One region of the Streptomyces sp. NPDC041200 genome, then DNA from elsewhere that is predicted to be linked to it. Evidence: riboswitches for the same ligand, from Rfam matches in the RefSeq annotation. Region 1 holds a riboswitch; the other holds the start of a gene.
The links. Region 1 has a riboswitch for cyclic di-AMP ahead of ACZ6CL_RS32295 (transglycosylase family protein). Riboswitches for the same ligand answer to the same signal wherever they lie in the genome.
Positions count from the first base shown of each region.

Region 2: linked by a shared signal. The riboswitch ahead of ACZ6CL_RS08945 (C40 family peptidase) and the one ahead of ACZ6CL_RS32295 (transglycosylase family protein) in region 1 are both predicted to bind cyclic di-AMP.

Region 1 covers NZ_JBVIZF010000022.1:78,643-84,088, forward strand. The annotation lists gene eno (phosphopyruvate hydratase) at 109-1,395, opposite strand; gene ACZ6CL_RS32295 (transglycosylase family protein) at 1,510-2,184, opposite strand; cyclic di-AMP (ydaO/yuaA leader) riboswitch at 2,191-2,357, opposite strand; gene ACZ6CL_RS32300 (transglycosylase family protein) at 2,612-3,577, opposite strand; gene ACZ6CL_RS32305 (cytochrome P450 family protein) at 3,691-4,971, opposite strand.
Region 2 covers NZ_JBVIZF010000002.1:818,510-823,955, forward strand. The annotation lists gene ACZ6CL_RS08930 (C40 family peptidase) at 1-765, opposite strand, end outside; gene ACZ6CL_RS08935 (hypothetical protein) at 1,001-1,354, shown strand; gene ACZ6CL_RS08940 (L,D-transpeptidase) at 1,545-2,261, shown strand; gene ACZ6CL_RS08945 (C40 family peptidase) at 2,322-3,512, opposite strand; cyclic di-AMP (ydaO/yuaA leader) riboswitch at 3,520-3,697, opposite strand; gene pcrA (DNA helicase PcrA) at 3,881-5,446, shown strand, end outside.

The DNA.
Region 1 (5,446 bases):
GGAGATGACTTCGCTTGAGCAGTGCCCGCTTCAGCGGGCGCCGTCCCCGGCCACGGTACGGGACCGCGGCCGGGGACAGGCGTCAGACGTGCCCGCTGGAGAGCGGGGTCAGCCCTTGAAGCGCGGGAAGGCGGAGCGGCCCGCGTACACCGCGGCGTCGTCCAGGATCTCCTCGATGCGCAGCAGCTGGTTGTACTTGGCCACCCGCTCGGAGCGGGCCGGGGCGCCGGTCTTGATCTGGCCGCAGTTGGTGGCGACGGCCAGGTCGGCGATGGTGACGTCCTCGGTCTCACCGGAGCGGTGCGACATCATGCACTTGAAGCCGCTGCGCTGGGCCAGCTCGACGGCGTCGAGGGTCTCGGTCAGCGAGCCGATCTGGTTGACCTTGACCAGCAGGGCGTTCGCGGTGTCGCTCTCGATGCCGCGGGCCAGCCGCTCGGGGTTGGTGACGAACAGGTCGTCACCGACCAGCTGGACCTTGTCACCGAGCTGCTCGGTGATCGTCTTCCAGCCGTCCCAGTCCTCCTCGTTCAGCGGGTCCTCGATGGAGACCAGCGGGTACGCGTCGACCAGCTCGGCGTAGTACGCGGTCATCTCGGACGCGGTGCGGGCCTTGCCCTCGAACTGGTAGACGCCGTCCTTGTGGAACTCGGAGGCGGCGACGTCGAGCGCGAGCGCGATGTCCTGGCCGGGCTGGTAGCCGGCCTTCTTGATGGCCTCGACGATCAGGTCCAGGGCGTCCCGGTTGGAGTCGAGGTTCGGCGCGAAGCCGCCCTCGTCGCCGAGGCCGGTGGACAGGCCTCGCTCCTTCAGCACGCCCTTGAGGGTGTGGTAGACCTCGGCGCCCCAGCGCAGGGCCTCGGAGAAGGACTCCGCGCCGACCGGCGCGATCATGAACTCCTGGATGTCCACATTGGAGTCGGCGTGCGAACCGCCGTTGAGGATGTTCATCATCGGGACCGGCAGCAGATGCGCGTTCGGACCGCCGAGGTAACGGAAGAGGGGCAGGTCGGACGCCTCGGAGGCGGCGTGTGCCACGGCAAGGGAGACGCCCAGGATGGCGTTGGCGCCGAGCGAGGACTTGTCCGGGGTGGCGTCCAGGTCGAACATCGCCTGGTCGATCAGGCGCTGCTCGGTGGCGTCATACCCGACCAGCTCGGGGCCGATCTGCTCGATGACGGCGAGGACGGCCTTCTCCACGCCCTTGCCGCCATAGCGGTTCTTGTCGCCGTCACGGAGTTCGAGGGCCTCGAAGGCGCCGGTGGAGGCGCCGGACGGGACGGCGGCACGGCCGGTGCTGCCGTCGTCGAGGCCGACCTCGACCTCGACCGTGGGGTTGCCTCGCGAGTCGAGGATCTCGCGAGCTACGACGACGTCGATGGACGGCACGAGGATCTCCTTCGTATGGGTCTTCGGTAGCAGCATGAGCCTAACCGCACCGAAGCCCCGGCGGGGTGCACCGTGGGGGCGGCGCACCCGGCCGGGGCTCGTTGACTACGGTGTGGCTGCTCAGCTCAGGTGCAGCTGCTGGCCGGGGAAGATCAGGTCGGCCTTCTGGACGACGTTCTTGTTCAGCTCGAAGAGCTTCTTCCAGCCGCCCTTGACGTCCTCCGTCTTGGCGATCTTGCCAAGGGTGTCACCGGCCTTGACCTTGTACTCGCCGTCGCCCTTCTTGATCGGGCCGCGGGCCTGGTCGCGCGCGGCGTGCTCGGGCGCGCTGCGCGGCGCGGCCTTCGGCTTGGCGGACGGGGCCGGCTGCGCGGAGTCGGACTGGCTCTGCTGCGGCGCGGACGGAGCCGGGGCGGCCGGGGCGCCGCCGGAGGTCAGGCCCTTGCCACAGACCGGCCAGGCGCCCTTGCCCTGGCTCGCGAGGACCTTCTCGGCTACCTGGATCTGCTGGGCCTTACCGGCCTTGTCTGCGGTGGGAGCGAAGGCGGTACCGCCGTAGGCGGCCCAGGTGGAGGAGGAGAACTGCAGGCCGCCGTAGTAACCGTTGCCGGTGTTGATCGACCAGTTGCCGCCGGACTCGCACTGCGCGACCTGGTCCCACTGGGAGCTGGTGGCGGCAGAGGCGGACGTCGCACCGATGAGCGGGGTGGCCACGGCGGCTCCGGCGAGGCCGACGAGCGCGGTGATGCGAGTGGCCTTGGACGGACGACGGTGCTTGCCCTGAGCATTGGACATGTTCGTTCGTTTCCTCACCGACGCCTACGAGGTGAGCTGTCGGGTTCGGGCGTGAGTTGCCCGGCTGGGTGCGGGGACCGCACCCTGCTTCACCCCTAGCCGTTCGGCCGATTCCGCTGGCCTCCCGGCACTTACCTTGGGTCCCCCGCTCCTGCCTTCGGCGCTGGCGCGTCGGTACCGGACGACCGCCGGCAGGACTCGGCGTGACGGTCGACGGTGCTCGTTGTGGCGAGCGGAAAGACGTTAAACACACGTCCGGGAAACGTTCAAACACCCTTATCGCAGCGAAGAGGGCGGTTATCGATCTCACCCGACCCACATCGGCGCAGGTGGGGCCGGGTGCGGAGAGACCGGACAGGACGGACGGGCCGGAAAATGTGACGAGAGGTATGTCTCACCGGAGCCAGATCGGGCAAATCACCCCGAACTACCGGCCCTTGATGGTGAGGTCAAGTCGCTGACCAGGGAGAATGAGATCCGGGTCGGTTCCGATGAGGTTCTCGTTGGACGCGTAGAGCCGACGCCAGTCGGCGCCCAACTCCTGCTTTTCGGCGATTGCTGAAAGGTTGTCACCCGGACGCACTGTGTAGCCGCCATCCGAGGGGTTTTCGGCGCGGTCGGTACCGCCACGCGAGGCATGGCCGCTCGGCCGCTCATCCCGGTCCCGGTCGCCCCGGTGCTTCCCCGAGGAGCCCCCGGAGCCGCTCTCGGTGGCGGAGGGGGTCGGCGAGGGGTCGGAGGTGCTGGACGAGGGGGACGGGGAGGGCGCGTCGTCGTCCGGCCCGTCGGGCGAGGCGGAGGCGGAGCCTTCGGACTGCTCCGGCCGCTCCGGCCCGCCGGACGCGTCCGGCGAGCCGGGGGTGTGCGACGCGCGGGGCGTGTCCGTCGCGCCGGGCGCCTTGCCGGACGAGTCGCCGCCCCGCCCGTCCGAGTCGCCCGAGCCCTCCGAGTCGCCGCGCTGGGCGTCCTGCCGGGGCGGAGGTGCCGTACTGCCCGGGTTCACGTCCGGGGCGTCGTCGCCGTCGCTCAGCCCGGCGTTCAGCGCGCAGCTGGGCCACGCGTCGGGGCCGCGGTCGCCGAGGATCGACTCGGCGACGGATATCTGCTGGGAGCGGCTGGCGAGGTCGGGGCGCGGGGCGTAGCTCGTGCCTCCGTACTTCTTCCACATGTCGAGGGTCAGCTGAAGACCGCCGTAGAAGCCGTTGCCCTCGTTGGCGCTCCACATCCCGGCGCTCTCGCACTCGGCGACCTGGTCCCACGTGGAGGCGGGGGCGGCCTGGGCGCCGGTCGCTCCGAAGAGCGGGATGGCGATGCTCGCACCGGTCACCCCCGCCGCGATGACGATGGCCGGAGCCTGGCGGGGGCGGCGGTGACGTCCGTTCCCGGAAAGCATGCGAATCGCCTCTCGTGTGGGGGCTCGTTTGTCGGTTGAACATAGCGACGCCACACGATCATCACAAGCCGGTGTATCCCAGGTCACGCCACGGTCACGCGGCTGACCGGATGTCACTTTTCCCAGGTCACCGGGAGGGTGCGCAGCCCGCGCATGATGAGTCCGCCGCGCCAGCGCAGTTCGTCCGGCTCCGCGCCGAGCCGGAGGCCGGGGATGCGGCGGAGCAGGGTGGCGAGGGCGGTCTGCGCCTCCAGGCGGGCCAGCGGGGCGCCCAGGCAGTAGTGGATGCCGTGGCCGTAGCCGAGGTGCTGGTTGTCGGTGCGGGCGAGGTCGAGGGTGTCCGGGCCGGGGAAGCGCTCGGGGTCGCGGTCGGCGGCGGCGAGCACCACCAGGACCGGTTCCCCCTCGCCGATGTGCTGCCCGCCGATGGTGACCGGCTCGGTGGCGAACCGCCAGGTGGCCATCTCCACCGGGCCGTCGTAGCGCAGCAGTTCCTCGACCCCGGTGGCGAGCAGCCCCTCGTCCCCTTCTTCTGCTTCTTCCAGGTGTTGCTGGAGCCGGGCGCGCTGGTCGGGGTTGCGCAGCAGCGCGTAGAGGCCGTTGCCGATGAGATTGACGGTCGTCTCGAACCCGGCGAACAAGAGGATGAAGGCCATCGCCGCGGCCTCGTTCTCGGTGAGGTGGTCGCCGTGGTCGCTGGCCCGGATCAGATCGGAGATGAGGTCGTCGCCGAGCGCGGCACGCTTCCGGTGGATCAACTCGGCCAGATACGCGCGGATCCGCTTCACCGCGCGGGCCACACCGCCGCGCGGGCCGCCGCCGTGCCGGATCATCGTCGCGGCCCAGTCCCGGAAGTCGTCCTGGTCCTCGCGCGGGACGCCGAGCAGATCGCAGATCGCGTAGATGGGGAGAGGAAAGGCGAACTCGTGGATGAGGTCCGCCTCTCCCCGGTCCGCGAAGGCGTCGATGAGGCCGTCGGTCAGCTCGCGCACCCGAGGGGCGAACGCGGCGACGCGGCGCGGGGTGAACGCCTTGGAGACCAGCCGCCGCAGCCGGGTGTGGTCCGGAGGATCGATATTGAGCAGATGTGTCATCAGATCCGCGCGCTGCTCGCCCGGGATGCCCACTTTGCCCCGGGCGTGAGCGGACTCACTGTGCCGCTGGGGGTTCTTCGACAGCCGGGCGTCGGCCAGGGTCTGCCGGGCGTCGGCGTACCGGGTCACCAGCCAGGCCTCGACCCCGCTGGGGAGCGTGGTCCGATGCACGGGGGCGTGCTCGCGTAGCCAGGCGTACGCGGGGTAGGGATCGGTGGCGAACTCCCAGGTGAAGAGGGTGGGAGCGGGGGTAGGACAAGGCTGATCGGGCACGCCCCGACGATACCGGCCGCCGCTCATGGATTCCGATACGCCGCTTATCGGAAGTAAATCCATAACGCGCAAGTAAAGCCAATTAATGTCGATGCAATTCGACGACCATCTCCACACACCCTCCACGATGCGCTCACAGCGCGCGGCGATTGCCCGAAATCTGATGGCTGTGACCCTCGCCCTGAGTGACCTGCGGCGCACTCCGCCCAGGCCTCCGGCGCATGCGCTGACGTCGCCCAATGAGGCAAAATGCAGGGGTGGCTGAAACAGCGTCAGGTGGTTGAATGAGACTCCGGCACATGCACGGGGCCACCTGCCCCTGGTGATACGATCACCGCGCTTGCCAGGCGAGCCAAGGGCCCGTAAGACACACGGCGATCCGGTAAATCAGCCGAGAGGGTTACCACTCTGAGGAGCACTATGCCGCCAGTTGGGCATATGGAGCCGTGCCGGCGCACCCCTGCCTGTGCGCAGCCCACGGCAGGGCCAGTGCGGTGCGCCC
Region 2 (5,446 bases), on a different contig from region 1:
CGGCTTGCCGATCGCCCCGTACGCGAAGGAGATGGCGCGGGCCGCCCGGCCGCCCGTCCGGGCGGGGGCGCTGTGCCGGGGCGTCGAGGCGGCGTCGCCCTGGGCGGCGTGGAGGCGGTCGCGCTGCTGGCGGGTCAGCTTGGACAGCAGCGCGTCGGCCGCGGCCAGCTTCTCCTGGACCGTGTGCTTGTGGCGGGCCGCGGCCGCCTGCGCGGCGCGCAGCGTACGGAGGCGGCCGGTCGCCTCGTCCCGGATCCGGCGCAGCGACCGCTCCTCGCGGGTGATGTTCGCGATCGTCGCTGCCTGGCGGTCGCCCGCGCGGTCGGCGAGCGAGGCGCGCTGGAGGTACTGGCCGGGGGAGGAGGAGAGGGCCAGCTGAAGGGCGGGGGCGACGGTGCCGGAGCGGTACTGGGCGGTGGCGAAGGCGCCGAGGGCGTTGCGCGCGGTGTTGAGGCGGGCGGTGCGGCGGCCCGCCTCGTCGCGTAACCGGTGGAGCGACCGCTGCGCCTTGTCGGCCGCGGCTCGGGCGCCGTCGTACTTCTCGGTGGCCTCCTCCGCCTCCCGCTGGTACGCGTCGACCTTCGCCTTCGCCTGGGCGGACGTCAGGCGGGGCTCGGCGTGCCCGACGCCCGGGAGGGCGGTCGCGGAGGCGGCGCCCGCGAGGGCGAGGGTCGCGGCGGTCCGGAAGGTGCTGGTCCGGAGGGTGGTGCCGGTGAGCGACGGGCGGTGCCGCTGCTTCGGCTTCGTGGGGGGCTGCGGCGCCACTGCGGCGACTCACCTTTCGTACGGGGAGAGGGGGCTTCCTGGAGGGGAAGCTAGGCCGGTCGGTGGCGCGGCGCGCTGGGATGAACGGAGCTGGACGGATTCGTCCCCCCGGTAGCACCTGCTGATCGCGGGGGCGGCGTGACGAGGGCAGGATCGGGGCGGCTGTGACCGATGTGCCGATCGGGGCGCACCCGGGTGACTGGCGGTGATATGTGCGGCGCTAGTCTCCGGTGCCATGGACGTAGTCATCAATGTGTTCGTCGGCCTGCACATCGTCGGCATCGCCGCGCTGCTGGGCGGCTTTCTCTCCCAGCTCACGGCGATACGCGGGGGCGGCGCGCGGATGACGCCGGGGATGCTGCACGGCGCCCTGACCATGCTGGTCACGGGAGCCGCCCTGGTCGGGCTGAACCAGGCGGACGATCAGACCGTGAACACGGTCAAGATCGGCATCAAGCTGGCGCTGCTGGTCGTGATCCTCGGCCTGGTGTACGTGAAGCGGGACGAGGAGAAGGTGGAGCCCGCGGTGTTCGGCGCGGTCGGCGCGCTGACGACGGTGAACATCTTCATCGCCGTGCTCTGGACCTGATCCTCTGCCTGATCGTCTGCCTGATCGTCCGGACCTCTGGACCTGACAGTCCATCAGTTTGTCTCATGCCGCCGGACCCCCGACCAGGGGGTGCGAAGGGGCGGAATGGGGGAAATCGCACCTGTAAGCGCAACCCGACGCACCCTTCGACTGTCTTACCCGTCAAGGGCAAGCCCGGAGGGAGCGCGCAATGGGGGCAGAGGGAAGATTCGCGGCATGGCGCCGCCGCACGGCGGTCGCGTTGGGCATGGCGGGCATGGTGGTGCCGCTGACCGTCGCACTCGGTGCGGCACCGGCGCAGGCGGCGACGTCGTGCACGGCGGGCACCGGTCCGTATCAGAAGCAGGTGGAGAAGTTCCTCGGTCGTCCCGTCGACGGTCGGCAGTCCTCGGGGGACTGCCGCGCGACGCAGAGGTTCCAGGTCAACCACGGCATCAGCCCGACCATCGGCTACGCGGGCCCCGTCACCTGGGGCGTCATGAAGCTGATCAACGCGCAGAACGCGGCGGGGCGTAACCCCAACGCGGCGCGCAAGTGCCCCACCAACAAGGGCCGCATCGCCTGCGTCGACCTCACCCGCCAGCTCAGCTGGGTGCAGGACGGCTCACGGCTGGTGTTCGGCCCCGTGCCGGTGCGCACCGGACGGGACAAGTACGAGACCCGCACCGGACTGAAGAAGATCTACTGGCGGAACAAGGACCACTGGTCGACGATTTACGACGTGGCCATGCCGTACAGCCAGTTCTTCGACGGAGGCCAGGCCTTCCACTCCATCGCGGGAAGCGTGTGGTCGCCGCCCGGCTCCCACGGCTGCGTCAACATGCGCTCCGGTGACGCGCAGAAGTACTGGAGCCTGTTGCGGAACGGCGACGACGTGTACGTGTACGGGCGCAAGCCGGGCACGTGACCTGGGGCGGTGTGGCTGCCCGATGCGCGGGCGGCCACACCGCTCGCGGCGGCAGAGGGCTTACGCGGGCCGCACGCTCCCGTAGATCGGCATCTCGGTGATCGGCGCCTTCTTCACCACGTCCCCCGGCTTCGGGGCGTGGATCATCATGCCGTCGCCGATGTAGAGCCCGACGTGGCTGATGTCGTCGTAGAAGAAGACGAGATCACCGGGCTTGAGTTCGGAGGTCGAGACGCGCGTACCGGCCTTCACCTGGTCCCACGTGGTGCGCGGCAGCGAGACACCGGCGGCCTTCCAGGCGGCCTGGGTGAGCCCTGAGCAGTCGTAGGAGTTGGGGCCGGTGGCGCCCCAGACGTACGGCTTGCCCAGCTGGGACTCGGCGAAGTCGATCGCCTTGGCGGCCTTGGTGCCGTTCGTGGGGGTGGACGAGCCGGTGCTGGAACCGGAACCGGAGGAGGAATCGGAAGAGGAACCGCCGCTCGATTGCTGTTCCTGCTCCTGCTGCTTCTCCTCGGCCGCCGCCTCCCGCTGCTTTTCGGCCAGCTCGGCGGCCTTGCGCCGCGCCTCCTCGGCCTTCTTCTTCTCGATCGCCGCCAGCCGCGCCTTCTCCTTGGCGGTCAGGCTGGCCAGCAGCCGCCGGGCCTGCGCGAGCTTGTCCTGAACGGACTTCTTCTTGGTCTTCAGCTCTTCCTGGGTCTCGGTCAGCGACGCCAGACTCCGGGCGGCCTCGCTGCGCTGCTTGGCGGCCTTCGCCGCCTGCGTCTGGAAGTCGTCGACGGCCCGCTTCTGTGAACCGGCCATCCGGCTCATCAGATGGGACTGGTCGAAGAGGTCCTGCGGGTCGTTGGAGAACAGCAGGCTCGCGGCGCTCGAGGTCATGCCGCCGTTGCGGTACTGGGCCGCGGCGTAGGTGCCGAGCGTGCGGCGGGCCTCGTTGAGCTTCTCCGTGTTCTCGGCGACATCGTCCAGCAGCCGGTTGACCTTGGTGCGCTGCTGCTCGGAGCGCTCCTTGGCGGCGTTGTAGTGCTGGGTGGCGGATTCCGCCTGGTGGTAGAGCGAGTCCACCTTCTCCTTGACCGCCTCGATCGACTGCGTGGCGCCGGGCTTCGGGTCACCGGGGGCGGCGTTCGCGGTCTGGGAGAGGAGGGTGACGGAGGCGAGGGCGGCGGTGGTGAATCCGACGGCCGTGCGGCGCCCGGTGGACGAGGCGTAGGTGGGTATTCGGGTCCGCGGCTTGCGGTGCGACGCCAAGGGAGGCGCTCCTTCCGTGGACCGCCTACCGGGTTAGCTGTCGGGTTCGGGCGGTACGGAAGGTTGCCCTACGGCCTCTGTGGAGGGACGACGTGTCGTACGCGTCGTACCGCCGCTCGGGCCGATTCACCCCGGTGTTGCGTTGTTGGGTCCCCGGCTCCGGGCGCTTTGGGCGTGGCCGGACTCGGCGGAGGCCGCCCGGGCCGACGCGGTTCGCCGACGGGTGTACGGGCTGCCTGAGGGAGGACCGTAGCCAACTCGTGGGGCTCCTGTGAAGGCTGTTGGCCGATATGCCCGAAACCGTTTCGTGACATCCCTACGCGGTCCATGCGTAGGCTGTCAGTGTGGCGCCCTAGACTCGGTGAGCGATGAGCAGCCTCTTTGACGACAGCTTCCTGGCGAACCTCGGGCCTCCGGACGAGGAGCCCCCGCCGCCCGAGGATTCCGCACACCCGGGCCCGGCCGGTGGTTCCGGTGACCCCGGTGATTCCGGCGGCGAAGAGGTGCCGCACCACCTCTTCACGGGCGCTTTCGACGCTCCGGTGCCGAGCGGCCCCAGAGAGGCGTACTACCGGGACGGCGCGCCCCGCCCCGCCATCGACCCGGCGGCGCTGCTGGAGGGGCTGAACGAGCAGCAGCGGGCCGCCGTGGAGCACACCGGCTCGCCGCTGCTGATCGTCGCGGGGGCCGGGTCCGGCAAGACCCGGGTGCTCACCCACCGCATCGCGTATCTGCTCGGCACCCGCCATGTGCACCCCGGCCAGATCCTCGCCATCACCTTCACCAACAAGGCCGCGGGCGAGATGAAGGAGCGGGTCGAGGAGCTGGTCGGCCCGCGCGCGAACGCCATGTGGGTGATGACGTTCCACAGCGCGTGCGTGCGCATCCTGCGCCGCGAGTCGAAGAAGCTGGGCTTCACCTCATCGTTCTCGATCTACGACGCCGCCGACTCGAAGCGGCTGATGGCGCTGGTGTGCCGGGATCTCGACCTCGACCCGAAGAAGTTCCCGCCGAAGTCGTTCAGCGCCAAGATCTCCAACCTGAAGAACGAGCTGATCGACGAGGAGACCTTCGCCGGTCAGGCGGCGGACGGTTTCGAGAAGACGCTCGCCGAGGCGTACGCGATGTACCAGTCGCGGCTGCGCGAGGCCAACGCCCTCGACTTCGACGACATCATCATGACCACGGTCAACCTGCTCCAGGCGTTCCCCGACGTCTCCGAGCACTACCGCCGGCGCTTCCGGCACGTCATGGTCGACGAGTACCAGGACACCAACCACGCTCAGTACACGCTGGTGCGCGAGCTGGTCGGCACGGACACGGACGAGATGGAGGCCGGGGAACTGTGCGTCGTCGGCGACGCCGACCAGTCGATCTACGCGTTCCGGGGCGCCACGATCCGTAACATCCTCCAGTTCGAGGAGGACTATCCCAGCGCGCGGACGATCCTGCTGGAGCAGAACTACCGCTCCACCCAGACCATCCTGAGCGCGGCCAACGCCGTCATCGAGCGCAACGAGAACCGCCGCCCGAAGAACCTGTGGACCGAGGCGGGCACCGGCGCCACCATCACCGGCTACGTCGCCGACACCGAGCACGACGAGGCCCAGTTCGTCGCCGACGAGATCGACCGGCTGACGGACGCGGGGGACGCCCGGGCCGGGGATGTCGCGGTCTTCTACCGCACCAACGCCCAGTCCCGTGTCTTCGAGGAAATCTTCATCCGGGTCGGCCTGCCGTACAAGGTCGTCGGCGGCGTCCGCTTCTACGAGCGCAAGGAGGTCCGCGACGTCCTCGCGTACCTGCGCGTGCTGGCCAACCCCGAGGACGCCGTACCGCTGCGCCGCATCATGAACGTGCCCAAGCGCGGCATCGGCGACCGTGCCGAAGCGATGATCGACGCGCTCGCGTCGCGCGAGAAGATCACCTTCCCG